DNA from 2 places in the Streptomyces globisporus C-1027 genome. Region 2 is predicted to be linked to the other one. Evidence: riboswitches for the same ligand, from Rfam matches in the RefSeq annotation. Region 2 holds a riboswitch; the other holds the start of a gene.

Region 1 (7,039 bases), 4.6 Mb from region 2:
GCCAGGGACGCAGGTTTCCCGGCCCGACCGGAGCGCCGATGACCGTGAAGATCGACAGCTCTGCGACCGGAGGGGCGTACTCGCTGATCGAGTATTCTCACGCTCCCCACGCGCCGGGCCCGCCACCCCATGTGCACAAGCACCACGAAGAGGCTTTCCGGGTCCTCGAGGGCGAGCTGAGCCTGGACGTCGGCGCACGGACGCTGACGCTGAGCGCGGGGGAGTACGCGGTCGTGCCCCGAGGCGAGATCCACCGGCCCTACAACGCCGGAGAGGTCGAGTGCCGGTTCCTGTTCATCACCTCGCCCGCCCTGGACGGGTTCTTCGCGGAGATGGCGGACCTGAACGCGGCGACTAACGGTCATCCGCCGACCGCCGCGCTGAAGGAACTCGGAGCGCGCTGGGACTGCGTGTTCTCCGAGCTGCCCGAGGCGGGAGACGCGGTGACCCGCATGGTGAACGAGACGCCCCCGTCCTGACCCGGGGCGTCATCGCTCCGAGAACGCCCGGGGACTTCCGGACCCCACGCCCGTCAGGACGGGTCAGGGCCTGGGCCCTCAGCACTCGATGATGTTCACCGCGAGCCCGCCCCGCGCCGTCTCCTTGTACTTCACGCTCATATCGGCCCCGGTCTCCTTCATGGTCTTGATGACCTTGTCGAGGGAGACCTTGTGGCTGCCGTCGCCCCGCAGCGCCATCCGCGCCGCCGTGACCGCCTTCACCGCCGCCATGCCGTTGCGCTCGATGCAGGGGATCTGGACGAGGCCGCCGACCGGGTCGCAGGTCAGGCCCAGGTTGTGTTCCATGCCGATCTCGGCGGCGTTCTCCACCTGCTCCGGGGAGCCGCCGAGGACCTCGGCCAGGGCGCCGGCCGCCATCGAGCAGGCCGAGCCGACCTCGCCCTGGCAGCCCACCTCGGCGCCGGAGATCGAGGCGTTCTCCTTGAAGAGCAGGCCGATCGCGCCCGCCGCGAGGAGGAAGCGGACGACGCTCTCCTCCTTCTCCGCCTCGGTGCAGCCGTGGGAAGCGAAGTTCATGTAGTAGTGCAGGACGGCCGGGATGATGCCCGCCGCGCCGTTCGTCGGGGCGGTGACGACGCGGCCGCCCGCCGCGTTCTCCTCGTTGACCGCCATCGCGTAGAGGGTGATCCACTCCATCGCGTGGGCCTGCGGGTCGCCCTCGGCGCGGAGCTGGCGGGCCGTGTTCGCGGCGCGGCGGCGGACCTTGAGGCCGCCGGGGAGGATGCCCTCGCGGGACATGCCGCGCGAGACGCAGGCCTGCATGACGCGCCAGATGTCCAGCAGACCGGAGCGGATCTCCGCCTCGGTGCGCCAGGCCAGCTCGTTCTCCAGCATCATCGAGGAGATGGACAGGCCGGTCTCGCGGGAGAGCCGCAGCAGTTCGTCGCCGGTACGGAAGGGATGTTTGAGGACCGTGTCGTCCGGGACGATCGGGTTCTCCCCGGCCACCGCGTCCTCGTCGACGACGAAGCCGCCGCCGACCGAGTAGTACGTCTTCTCCAGGACCGGGGCGCCCTCGGTGTCGTACGCGAAGATCGTCATGCCGTTGGCGTGGTACGGGAGCGCCTTGCGGCGGTGCAGGACCAGGTCGTCGTCGAAGGCGAACGGGATCTCGTGCATGCCCAGCAGGTTGATCCGGCCGGTGGAGCGGATCTCCTCCACGCGGGTGTCGGCGCTCTCCACGTCCACCGTCTGCGGCGACTCGCCCTCCAGGCCGAGGAGGACCGCCTTGGGCGTCCCGTGCCCGTGGCCGGTCGCGCCGAGGGAACCGTACAGCTCGGCCCGTATCGAGGCGGTGTGCGCGAGCAGGCCCTCGTTCTTCAGCCGGCGCGCGAACATCCGGGCGGCGCGCATCGGTCCCACCGTGTGGGAGCTGGAGGGGCCGATACCGACCGAGAAGAGGTCGAAGACCGAGATGGCCACGGGAGGACTCCTTGGGGGGTGGGAAGACGCCGTTGTCTGCCTGGGTGGTGCGGGACAAGCGGGGCAAGCGGGATGGGACGGACCGGCGGGGGCAAGGAACGGGGCACCGCGCTCACTTTTCTCCAGTGTGCGCGGTGCCCCGTCCGGATGCGCGGAACCGCAGGCCAGGTGCTACTTCAGGCCGGGGTACAGCGGGAACTTCTCGGCCAGCGCGGCGACGCGGGCCTTGAGGTCGTCCGCGTCGTACGACGGCTTGAGGGCGGAGGCGATGATCTCGGCGACCTCCGCGAAGTCCTCGGCGCCGAAGCCGCGGGTGGCCAGAGCCGGGGTGCCGATCCGCAGGCCCGAGGTGACCATCGGGGGACGCGGGTCGTTCGGGATGGCGTTCCGGTTGACCGTGATGCCCAGCTCGTGGAGCCGGTCCTCGGCCTGCTGGCCGTCCAGCTCGGAGTTGCGCAGGTCGACCAGGACCAGGTGCACGTCGGTGCCGCCGGAGAGGACGGAGACGCCCACCTCGGTGACGTCCGGCTGGACCAGGCGCTCGGCCAGGATCCGGGCGCCGTCCAGGGTGCGCTGCTGGCGCTCCTTGAACTCCTCGCCCGCCGCGACCTTGAACGAGACCGCCTTCGCCGCGATCACGTGCTCCAGCGGACCGCCCTGCTGACCCGGGAAGACCGCCGAGTTGATCTTCTTGGCGAGCTCCTGGGTGGAGAGGATCACGCCACCGCGCGGACCGCCGAGGGTCTTGTGCGTGGTGGTGGTGACGACATGGGCGTGCGGCACCGGGTTGGGGTGCAGACCGGCGGCGACCAGGCCCGCGAAGTGCGCCATGTCGACCATCAGGTACGCGCCGACCTCGTCCGCGATGCGGCGGAAGGCGGCGAAGTCCAGCTGGCGCGGGTAGGCGGACCAGCCGGCCACGATCAGCTTCGGCTGGGACTCCTTGGCGAGGCGCTCGACCTCCTCCATGTCCACGGTGCCGCTCTCGTCGACGTGGTACGGGACCACGTTGTAGAGCTTGCCGGAGAAGTTGATCTTCATGCCGTGGGTCAGGTGACCGCCGTGGGCCAGGTTCAGACCCATGATCGTGTCGCCCGGCTTCAGCAGCGCGAACATCGCGGCGGCGTTCGCCTGGGCGCCGGAGTGCGGCTGCACGTTCGCGGCCTCGGCGCCGAACAGGGCCTTGATCCGGTCGATCGCGATCTGCTCGACGACGTCGACGTGCTCACAGCCCCCGTAGTAGCGGCGGCCGGGGTAGCCCTCGGCGTACTTGTTGGTGAGGACGGAGCCCTGCGCCTCCATGACGGCGACCGGAGCGAAGTTCTCCGAGGCGATCATTTCGAGGGTGGACTGCTGACGGTGGAGCTCGGCGTCGACGGCGGCGGCGACGTCCGGGTCCAGCTCGTGGAGGGAGGAGTTCAGAAGCGACATCAGGGGGTCCCTTAGGTCTCAGTTGCCGGAGAACGCGGTGTACTCGTCGGCGGAGAGCAGATCGGCCGGCTCCTCCGCGACGCGCACCTTGAACAGCCAGCCGCCCTCGAAGGGAGCGGAGTTCACCAGCGAGGGGTCGTCCACGACGTCCTGGTTGGCCGCCGTCACCTCACCGGTCACCGGCGAGTACAGATCGCTGACGGACTTGGTCGACTCCAGTTCGCCGCAGGTCTCGCCCGCGGTCACCGTGTCACCGACCTCCGGGAGCTGGGCGTAGACGACGTCACCGAGCGCGTTGGCCGCGTACTCCGTGATGCCGATGGTGGCCACGCCGTCCTCGAGGGCCGACAGCCACTCGTGCTCCTTGCTGTACCGCAGCTGCTGGGGGTTGCTCATGACCTGAATTCTCCTGTACGCGGGGGAGTGCTGATGAACGGTGGTCTTGCGGTGTGAGACGGAGGTACGTCACTTCTGTGACGTCCGCACGCTGATACGAGGGGCCGGGTTGTTCCGGAATATCACTTCTGGCGCTTGTAGAACGGCAGCGCGACGACCTCGTACGGCTCGTGCGTGCCCCGGATGTCCACGCCCACGCCCTCGGTGCCCGGCGCGGCGAAGGCCGCGTCCACGTACGCCATGGCGATCGGCTTGCCCAGGGTGGGGGAGGGGGCGCCGGAGGTGACCTCGCCGATCACCTTGCCGTCGGCGACGACCGGGAAACCGGCGCGCGGGACCCGGCGGCCCTCGGCGATCAGGCCGACCAGCTTGCGCGGCGGGGCGGACTCGGCGCGCTCGGCGGCGGCCTGCAGCGCCTCGCGGCCGACGAAGTCGCCCTCCTTCTCGAACTTCACGACCCGGCCCAGACCCGCGTCGAACGGGGTCAGCGCGGTCGTCAGCTCGTGCCCGTACAGCGGCATGCCCGCCTCCAGGCGCAGCGTGTCCCGGCAGGAGAGCCCGCACGGGATCAGGCCGTGCGGCGCGCCGGCCTCGGTCAGCGCCCGCCACAGCTGCTCGGCGTGCTCGGGCGCCACGAACAGCTCGAAGCCGTCCTCGCCGGTGTAGCCGGTACGGGCGATGAGGGCGGGGACCCCGGCGACCGTGCCCGGCAGGCCCGCGTAGTACTTCAGCCCGTCCAGATCGGCGTCGGTGACGGCCTTCATGATCGCTGGCGACTCGGGGCCCTGGACCGCGAGCAGCGCGTAGGCGTCCCGGTCGTCGCGCACCTCGGCGTCGAAGCCGCCGACGCGCCCGGTCAGCGCGTCCAGCACGGTCTGGGCGTTGCCCGCGTTGGCGACCACCATGTACTCGGTCTCGCCCAGCCGGTAGACGATCAGGTCGTCGACGATCCCGCCGTCCTCCTGGACGATCATCGTGTAGCGGGCCCGGCCGTTGCCGACGGTGGCGATGTTGCCCACCAGCGCGTAGCTCAGGAAGGCGGCGGCCTCGGGCCCGGTGACGGTGATCTCGCCCATGTGGGAGAGGTCGAAGAGACCGGCCCGGGTGCGTACGGCGTTGTGCTCGTCGCGCTCGCTGGCGTACCGCAGGGGCATGTCCCAGCCCGCGAAGTCGGTCATGGTGGCGCCGAGCGAGCGGTGCAGCGCCTGAATGGGGCTTTGGTACGCAGCACCATCAGGCGGGGTGGTGGGCGACGGGAGGGCGGTATGACGGGGGGCAGTGCTCATGGATACGGCTCCAGGGCATGACGACGTCAGGACGGAAAATCCTCCCCATCTGTCATCGGAACCTGAGAGGTTCGCCGATAGCCCCTGGCGGGGTATGCCCCTGGAGGGCGCCCCGGTTCAGGGGGCTCGGCTTGCACCTTGGGTGGAGTCGCGGGGCGACTCGCTTTTCAGATCTGCCTCATCCACGCGGTACGGGGCCTGAGAGATTCAAGGGAGGATCTTGCTCCTTCGGCGCCCGGCTCACACTGTGGCCGGAACTCTCCCGCGCGGATTCGAACGGCCGGTATGCAGTTGGCGGGGTCATCATCGCATGCATCGGCCGGGAGTGGGGGGTCCGGTCTCCACTCCGTTCCCCGGGGACGTGAAGCCCCGCGATCGGGGCATGATCCGGACGGCGGTTCCGATGTCGGTTGTGCCGCATTGCCTTTTCTTTACACTTCAGAAGCAGATGGGCGAGACCCGACAGCAGGGGGATGGGCGATGACGTTGCAGCGGTCGGTACCGGCCGCGGGGGTCGCGCACGGCGCGGTGCCCGCTCGGCGCAGCGCTCCCGTGCGGGAGCTGCTGGAAACCCGTGCGCCGGTGGTACGAGACCTGCGCGGGCGCACCGGCAACGGCCCGTACAGCCTCGATCTCACCGCCGGTGACATCGTCGTGGTCTCCGGGCTCCCCGGCAGCGGCAAGTCCACCCTCATCCGGCGGGCCGTGCAGGGGCGGGCCATCGACTCCCAGAACACCCGTGACAGCTGGGCCGCCGCCGTGCCCGGCTTACTGCCCTACGCCCTCTACCGGCCCCTCGTCCGCGCCGCGCACTACCTCGGCCTGCGGAAAGCCCTGCGCTCCGGCGAATCCGTCGTCGTGCACGACTGCGGCACCCAGACCTGGGTACGCCGCTGGCTCGCCCGGCACGCGGTGGCCCGGGGCCGCACCTTCCATCTGATCCTGCTCGACGTGACGCCCGAGGTGGCCCGGCAGGGCCAGCGCGAGCGCGGCCGCGGGGTCTCCGGCTACGCCTTCGCCCGCCACCGGCACGCGGTGGCCCGGCTGCTCCGCGACACCGAAGAGGGTCTGCTGCCCGCCGGCTGCACCTCCGCGGTGCTGCTCGACCGGGAGGCCGCGGGGGCGCTCGGCCGGATCTCCTTCACGGACGCCTGAGCTTCCACCGCCCGCTGCGGTTAGGGTGCTGGCCGGAGCAGAGGGCCGCCGCGGTGCGGCCCGGGCGGTTGAGAGAGGGCACAGAGCCAGTGGACATTCCGGCACCCGCACCGGCCCACCCCCAGCAGGGGTGGCCCGCCAACGAGCTCGAAGAGGTGCTGACGGCCTCGCTCGGCGTCCCGGACGCGGGCGGCCGCCTCGTCGAGGTGCTCGGCCGCAGTTCCGTCTGGGTGCCCCTGCCGAACGGCGGCACCCCCGCGAGCGCGGACCTCGACCTGCCGATGATGGAGATCGACGGCGCGGCCTTCGTCCCCGTCTTCAGCTCGGAGGCCCAGTTCCTCAGCTGCGTCGGCAGCCACATGTCCTTCACCGTCGCGCCCGCCCGCGACTTCGCCCGGGGCCTGCCCCCGCAGGTCGGGATCGCCGTGAACCCGGGCGGCGCCGTCGGCATACCGCTGCCGCCGCCCGCCGTCGCCGAGCTCTGCCGGGCGGGCCGCACCGCCCTGGACGGGCCCGCCACCGGCGGCCGGGTCCGGCTGTTCGAGCCGGACTGGCAGCACGACCCGGTCGATTTCCTCACCGCCGTGGCCGAGGAGTTCGAGGCCACCGGGGTCGTGAGCACCGCCCGCCGGACGCTGGCCAGCATCGAGGGCGGCGACCCGGTCCTCTTCGTCGGCGTCGAGTTCGCCACCTGGGACGGAGCGGGGCAGAGCGCCCCCATGGACGCCATCGGCCGCGCCCTCGGCCGGGTCCAGGTGCCGTGGCCGGTGAACCTGGTCCTGCTCGACGTGGCCCAGGACCTCGTGGGCGACTGGATGCGGGAGAAGG
Region 2 (7,039 bases):
AGGCTGGTGGCGGATCTGGGTCGTTTCGGTCTGGAACCACGTCATCTTCGGGCCATGCGGGCCTCGGCCGACCGGGAGGCGGGCCTGGTGGAGCAGGTGGTCGCACCCTTGCGCCGGCACCGTAATCCGCAGACCAGAGCCCATGCCGAGGCCACCGCGAACGAGCTCGCCGAGCTGTCCGTCCGGCTGCACGCGGCGCTCGTGCAGAGCGCTCTGCGCACCCGTCTGCACTGACCTCGGCGGTGCCCGACTACCCAAACATGGCGAGCACGTCCTAGGGTTGCTGTGTGAACGAGCTCGACGTTGTCGGTGTCCGGGTGGAAATGCCCTCCAACCAACCGATCGTTCTCCTGCGTGAAGTGGGAGGCGACCGGTACCTCCCCATTTGGATCGGTCCGGGGGAGGCGACCGCGATTGCCTTCGCCCAGCAGGGCATGGCTCCCGCCAGGCCGCTGACCCATGACCTGTTCAAGGATGTGCTCGAGGCCGTGGGCCAGGAGCTCACCGAGGTCCGCATCACGGACCTGCGCGAAGGGGTCTTCTACGCGGAGCTCGTCTTCGCCAGCGGAGTCGAGGTGAGCGCGCGGCCCTCCGACGCCATAGCGCTCGCCCTGCGGACCGGCACGCCGATCTACGGCAGTGACGGCGTGCTGGACGATGCGGGCATCGCGATCCCCGACGAGCAGGAGGACGAGGTGGAGAAGTTCCGCGAATTCCTCGACCAGATCTCTCCGGAGGACTTCGGTACGAACAGCCAGTGACCGTCCCGCAAGGGGGGTGCCGTCAGCGCATCCGGCAAGCCTTTCCCGGAAACGAGACACGGGAAACCACCCTCAGGGTGATTATCACTCGGCGTGCCGAGTGTGGCGATCGTTGACGCACCCCGAGTGACTGCCTACCTTCGAGTGGGCAGGTCAAGGACGGAGGTCGGCGTGAGAAGCAGCGGCGACGGAGCGGCGGCGGGTGGGCCGTATCCGCAGCACGGCAGTGGAGCCGACCACGCCATCAGGCAGCCGGTTCAACCGGCGGCGGTGGCAGGGGGCGGCGAGGCAGTGGCGAGCGATGCCGGCGACATCGGCTATCGCGGACCGACGGCGTGCGCGGCGGCGGGGATCACCTACCGCCAGCTGGACTACTGGGCCCGTACGGGACTGGTCGAACCCAGTGTGCGCCCGGCCTACGGGTCGGGGACCCAGCGTCTCTACAGTTTCCGGGACGTGGTCCTCCTCAAGATCGTCAAGCGGTTCCTGGACACCGGGGTCGCGCTCCAGAACATCCGCACCACGGTCCAGCATCTGCGGGACCGCGGTTTCCAGGATCTCGAGCGTATGACGCTGATGAGCGACGGCGCCTCGGTCTACGAGTGCTCCTCGCCCGACGAGGTCGTCAGCCTGCTCCAGGGCGGGCAGGGGGTCTTCGGGATCGCCGTCGGCGTCGTCTGGCGGGACGTGGACGCGGCGCTCTCGCAGCTGCACGGCGAGCGGGTCGACACCGGCGAGACGCTCATCGGCCACAACCCCGCGGACGAGCTGGCCCGGCGGCGTAACCGAGCGGGCTGAGCGGCCCGGCGAGCAGTACGACGCGACAGAACGACGGACACGGGACGGTCCGGGGCCTCACGGGGTGCCGGACCGTCCCGTTGTCAGTGCCGTAGGGCAGCATCGACGGTGTGAGACCCGCGCCCACCATCCTTCACCTGGACATGGACGCCTTCTACGCGTCGGCGGAGCAGGCGGCCAAGCCGAGTCTGCGCGGCAAGGCGGTCGTGGTGGGCGGCCTCGGCCCGCGCGGAGTGGTCGCCACCGCCTCGTACGAGGCCCGGCGGCTGGGCGTGCACTCGGCGATGCCCACCGCGCAGGCCCGGCGGCTCGCGCCGAACGCGGCCTACCTGGTGCCCCGCTTCTCCCTGTACCGGACGGTGAGCGACCAGGTGATGGAGCTGCTGGGGCGGCTGTCTCCGCTGGTGGAGCCGCTCAGCCTGGACGAGGCCTTCGTGGACCTGGAGGCCGGCGGGACGGCGGACGACTCGGCCTCGGCCCGCGCCACGGGGGAGGGGCTGCGGGTGGCCATCCGCGCCGTGACCGGCCTGAGCGGGTCCGTCGGACTCGCGGGCTCCAAGATGCTCGCCAAGATCGCCTCGGAGCAGGCGAAGCCGGACGGACTCGTCCTCATCGAGCCGGGCACGGAGCGCGAGCTGCTCGCCCCCATGTCCGTTCGCATCCTGCCGGGGGTCGGCCCGGCCACCGGCGACCATCTCCGGCGTGCCGGGATGACCACTGTCCACGATCTGGCCGAGGCGGGCGAGGCGGAGCTCGTGCGGCTGATCGGCAAGGCCCACGGTCACGGGCTCTTCCGGATGGCGCTGGGCCTCGACGACCGGCCCGTGGTCGCCGAGCGGGACGCCAAGTCCGTATCGGTGGAGGACACCTTCGACGTGGACCTGCACGACCGGGTGCGGGTGCGCGCCGAGGTCGAGCGGCTGGCCGTGCGGTGCGTGGAGCGGCTGCGCGCCGCCGACCGGTCGGGCCGCACGGTGGTGCTGAAGGTGCGCCGCTACGACTTCTCCACGCTGACCCGCTCCGAGACGCTCAGAGGCCCCACGGACGACCCCACCGTGGTCCGCGAGGCGGCGGCGCGGCTGCTGGAGTCCGTCGACACCACGGGCGGCGTAAGGCTGCTGGGGGTCGGCGTCACGGGACTCGCCGACTACACCCAGGAGGACCTGTTCGCCCAGGCCGCCGACGCCCGGGAGCTCGCACAGCGGGCCCTGGAACACCACGCGCCGACCGCTGAGGGCGGTGAGGAGGAAGCCGTCCCGGAGCCCGAGGCGGACAGCGCCGAGCAGCTCGCCGCGCGCCGCTGGCCCGCCGGACACGACGTGCACCACGAGGAGCACGGGCACGGCTGGGTGCAGGGCAGCGGGATCGGCCGGGTCACCGTCCGGTTCGAGGAACCGTGGAGCGCGCCCGGCCGGGTCCTCACCTTCCGGATCGACGACCCGCAGCTGCGGCCCGCCGATCCGCTGCCGCTCGTCCGCGAGAGCCCCGACTACTCCTCCTGGCCCGCCAGCCTGCCGAAGTCCCGGTCCTCGGGCGCCGCGGCCTCCGGGGGCGGTGAGTCCAGCCCGTAGTGCCGGTAGAGCTGCAGCTCCTGCTCGGGCGACAGGTGCCGGCCGACGCCGAAGTCCGGCGCGCCCTTGATCAGCGCCCGGTCGAAGGGGACGCGCAGCGCGTCCTCGACGAACTCGCTGGGCTCCAGCGGGACGAAGGCGTCCCTGCTGAACAGGCCGGTGCGCACGGCCGCCCACTCGGGCACACCCGTCGCGTCGTCGAGATAGACCTCATCCACCGTTCCGATCTTGGTGCCCTTGCGATCGAAGGCCTTGCGGCCGATCAGGCGGCGCGGATCGATATCCGTCTGCACGGTGCCTCCCACTGGTCGCGGACTGCTCAAGGCGGTCCTGTCGCTCCACCAGCACCAGACAAATGCAGATCCGTGGTGTCGGCCACTCGAGAGCTCCGGCGCGGAGGCCGCTGGTACGCTGACAGTGGCTGCTGACCCCGTGCGGGAGAGTCCTCCGGTGGAGAATCCGGAGGCGCCGAAGGAGCAACTCCTCCCCGGAATCTCTCAGGCCCCCGTACCGCACGGACGAGGTCACTCTGGAAAGCAGGGCGGATCCGTGCGGGCGCAGGCCCGGGTGGACCCTGACCCTCACCGACGGTGAAAGCCGGCACGCCCCCCGGGCGGGCCGGTGAAGCTCTCAGGTTGAGATGACAGAGGGGGAGGCCGTTCGGGCACCCGCGCCGTGGTGCCCCTCGCAGGTCGTGACAGACCAGGAGGCCTCCACCATGACCCCCCGTCGCACTCCGCTCTCCCAGCTGGAGCAGGGCATTCCGTTCGAGCAGCGCCACATAGGGCCCGATGCCGAGGCCCAGGCGAAGATGCTCGCCCAGGTCGGCTACGGCTCCCTCGACGAGCTGACCGCCGCCGCGGTGCCCGACGTGATCAAGAGTGCGGAGGCCCTGAACCTTCCCTCGGCGCGCACCGAGGCGGAGGTCCTGGCCGAGCTGCGCTCGCTGGCCGACCGCAACGAAGTGCTGGCCCCGATGATCGGCCTCGGCTACTACGGCACCTTCACGCCGCCCGTCATCCTGCGCAACGTCATGGAGAACCCCGCGTGGTACACGGCCTACACGCCGTACCAGCCGGAGATCTCCCAGGGCCGGCTCGAAGCCCTCCTGAACTTCCAGACGATGGTCGCCGAGCTGACCGGGCTGCCCACCTCCGGCGCCTCCCTGCTCGACGAGGGCACCGCCGCCGCCGAGGCGATGGCCCTCGCCCGGCGCGTCGGCAAGGTCAAGAAGGGCGTCTTCCTGGTCGACGCCGACACCCTGCCGCAGACCGTCGCGGTCATCGAGACCCGCGCCGAGCCGACCGGCGTCGAGGTCGTCGTCGCGGACCTGAGCGACGGCATCCCCGCCGAGATCGCCGAGCGCGGCGTCTTCGGCGTCCTGCTCCAGTACCCGGGCGCCTCCGGTGCCGTGCGCGCCATCGAGCCCGTCATCGAGCAGGCCCACGAGCTGGGCGCGATCGTCACCGTCGCCGCCGACCTGCTGGCCCTCACGCTGCTCACCTCGCCCGGCGCGCTCGGCGCCGACATCGCGGTCGGTACCACCCAGCGCTTCGGTGTCCCGATGGGCTTCGGCGGCCCGCACGCCGGTTTCATGGCGGTCCGCGAGAAGTTCGCCCGCTCCCTGCCCGGCCGCCTCGTCGGCGTCTCCGTCGACGCCGACGGCAACAAGGCCTACCGTCTGGCCCTCCAGACCCGTGAGCAGCACATCCGCCGCGAGAAGGCCACCAGCAACATCTGCACCGCGCAGGTACTCCTCGCCGTGATGGCCGGGATGTACGCGGTCTACCACGGCCCCGAGGGGCTGCGGACGATCGCCCGCCGCACCCACCGCTACGCCGCGATCCTCGCCGACGGCCTGCGCACCGCCGGGGCCGACGTCGTGCACGGCGCGTTCTTCGACACCCTGACCGTCCGGGCCCCCGGCAAGGCCGCCGGAATCGTCGCCGACGCCCGCGAGCGCGGGGTCAACCTCCGCCTCGTCGACGCCGACCAGGTCTCCATCGCCTGCGACGAGACCACCACCCGCTCCCAGATCTCCGCCGTCTGGGCCGCCTTCGGCGCCGAGGGCGACATCGAGGCCCTGGACGCCACGGTCGCCGACACGCTGCCCGGCGCGCTGCTGCGCTCCGACGACATCCTGACCCACCCGGTCTTCCACCAGCACCGCTCCGAGACCGCGATGCTGCGCTACCTGCGCAAGCTCGCCGACCGCGACTACGCGCTCGACCGCGGCATGATCCCGCTCGGCTCCTGCACCATGAAGCTGAACGCGACCGCCGAGATGGAGTCGATCACCTGGCCCGAATTCGGCGCGCTGCATCCCTTCGCCCCGGCCGAGCAGGCGCAGGGCTTCCTCACCCTCATCCGTGAGCTGGAGGAGCGTCTCGCCGAGGTCACCGGCTACGACGCGGTGTCCATCCAGCCCAACGCCGGTTCCCAGGGCGAGTTCGCGGGTCTGCTGGCCGTCCGGGCGTACCACCGGGCCAACGGCGACGACCAGCGCACCGTCTGTCTCATCCCGTCCTCCGCGCACGGCACCAACGCCGCCAGCGCCGTCATGGCGGGCATGAAGGTCGTCGTGGTGAAGACCGCCGACGACGGCGAGGTCGACGTCGCGGACCTGCGCGCCAAGATCGAGCTGCACCGCGACGAGCTGGCCGTGCTCATGATCACCTACCCGTCCACGCACGGGGTGTTCGAGGAGCACGTCGCCGACATCTGCGGCGAGGTGCACGACGCGGGCGGCCAGGTGTACGTCGACGGCGCCAACCTCAACGCGCTGGTCGGGCTGGCCAAGCCGGGCAAGTTCGGCGGCGACGTCTCGCACCTGAACCTGCACAAGACCTTCTGCATCCCGCACGGCGGCGGCGGCCCCGGCGTCGGCCCGGTCGGCGTCCGCGCCCACCTCGCCCCGTACCTCCCCAACCATCCGCTCCAGCCCGCCGCGGGTCCGGAGACCGGTGTGGGCCCGATCTCGGCCGCCCCGTGGGGCTCCGCGGGCATTCTGCCGATCTCGTGGGCGTACGTCCGTCTGATGGGCGGCGAGGGCCTCAAGCGGGCCACGCAGGTCGCGGTACTGGCCGCGAACTACATCGCCAAGCGCCTGGAGCCGCACTTCCCGATCTTGTACAGCGGCCCGGCCGGACTGGTCGCGCACGAGTGCATCGTGGACCTGCGCCCGATCTCGAAGGCGACGGGCGTCTCCATCGACGATGTGGCCAAGCGCCTGATCGACTACGGCTTCCACTCGCCGACCATGTCGTTCCCGGTGGCCGGCACGCTGATGATCGAGCCGACGGAGAGCGAGGACCTCGCGGAGCTCGACCGGTTCTGCGACACCATGATCGCGATCCGCGCCGAGATCGAGAAGGTCGCGTCGGGGGAGTGGAGCGCGGACGACAACCCGCTGTCCAGCGCCCCGCACACCGCCGCCGCGCTCGGCGGTGACTGGGAGCACGGCTACAGCCGCGAGGAGGCCGTCTTCCCGGCCGGGGTGTCCGCCGCCGACAAGTACTGGCCGCCGGTCCGCCGCATCGACGGCGCCTTCGGCGACCGGAACCTGGTCTGCTCCTGCCCGCCGCTGGACGAGTACGACAACTGAATCAGCCTGTCGTGAGGCGTGCGCCGGGCGCGGCGCGCGCCGGACATGCGTGGGGGCCGGTGCGGAGATCTCTCCGGGCCGGCCCCGTTTTCCGTATGGCTTCTTCCGTACGGACGTTCTCAGGCGGCCTTCACCACGCGGCCGGATGCCAGCGGCCGGTGCGGGGCGATGATCTGTCCGTCGGGCAGCAGTTCGCCGGTGTCCTCGAAGAGCAGGACGCCGTTGCACAGGAGGCTCCATCCCTGTTCGGGGTGGTGGGCCGTCAGGCGGGCGGCCTCCCGGTCGGGCGAATCGGCGGTGGGGCA

Evidence for each region. A riboswitch is a leader RNA that binds a small molecule or an ion and turns the genes downstream of it on or off. The one in region 2 is predicted to bind glycine.
Region 1: another riboswitch for glycine. It lies ahead of gcvT (glycine cleavage system aminomethyltransferase GcvT); the one in region 2 lies ahead of gcvP (aminomethyl-transferring glycine dehydrogenase).

Annotation. Positions count from the first base shown of each region.
Region 1 is NZ_CP013738.1:5,709,103-5,716,141, forward strand. Features, by position in the region: gene WQO_RS25250 (cupin domain-containing protein) at 1-479, shown strand, start outside; gene WQO_RS25255 (L-serine ammonia-lyase) at 558-1,943, opposite strand; gene glyA (serine hydroxymethyltransferase) at 2,115-3,374, opposite strand; gene gcvH (glycine cleavage system protein GcvH) at 3,393-3,770, opposite strand; gene gcvT (glycine cleavage system aminomethyltransferase GcvT) at 3,893-5,056, opposite strand; glycine riboswitch at 5,234-5,331, opposite strand; gene WQO_RS25275 (AAA family ATPase) at 5,537-6,211, shown strand; gene WQO_RS25280 (enhanced serine sensitivity protein SseB) at 6,301-7,039, shown strand, end outside.
Region 2 is NZ_CP013738.1:1,087,108-1,094,146, reverse strand. Features, by position in the region: gene ftsR (transcriptional regulator FtsR) at 1-234, shown strand, start outside; gene WQO_RS04680 (bifunctional nuclease family protein) at 288-761, shown strand; gene WQO_RS04675 (MerR family transcriptional regulator) at 933-1,559, shown strand; gene WQO_RS04670 (DNA polymerase IV) at 1,670-3,130, shown strand; gene WQO_RS04665 (PRC-barrel domain-containing protein) at 3,049-3,423, opposite strand; glycine riboswitch at 3,556-3,653, shown strand; gene gcvP (aminomethyl-transferring glycine dehydrogenase) at 3,849-6,734, shown strand; gene WQO_RS04655 (DUF5999 family protein) at 6,854-7,039, opposite strand, start outside.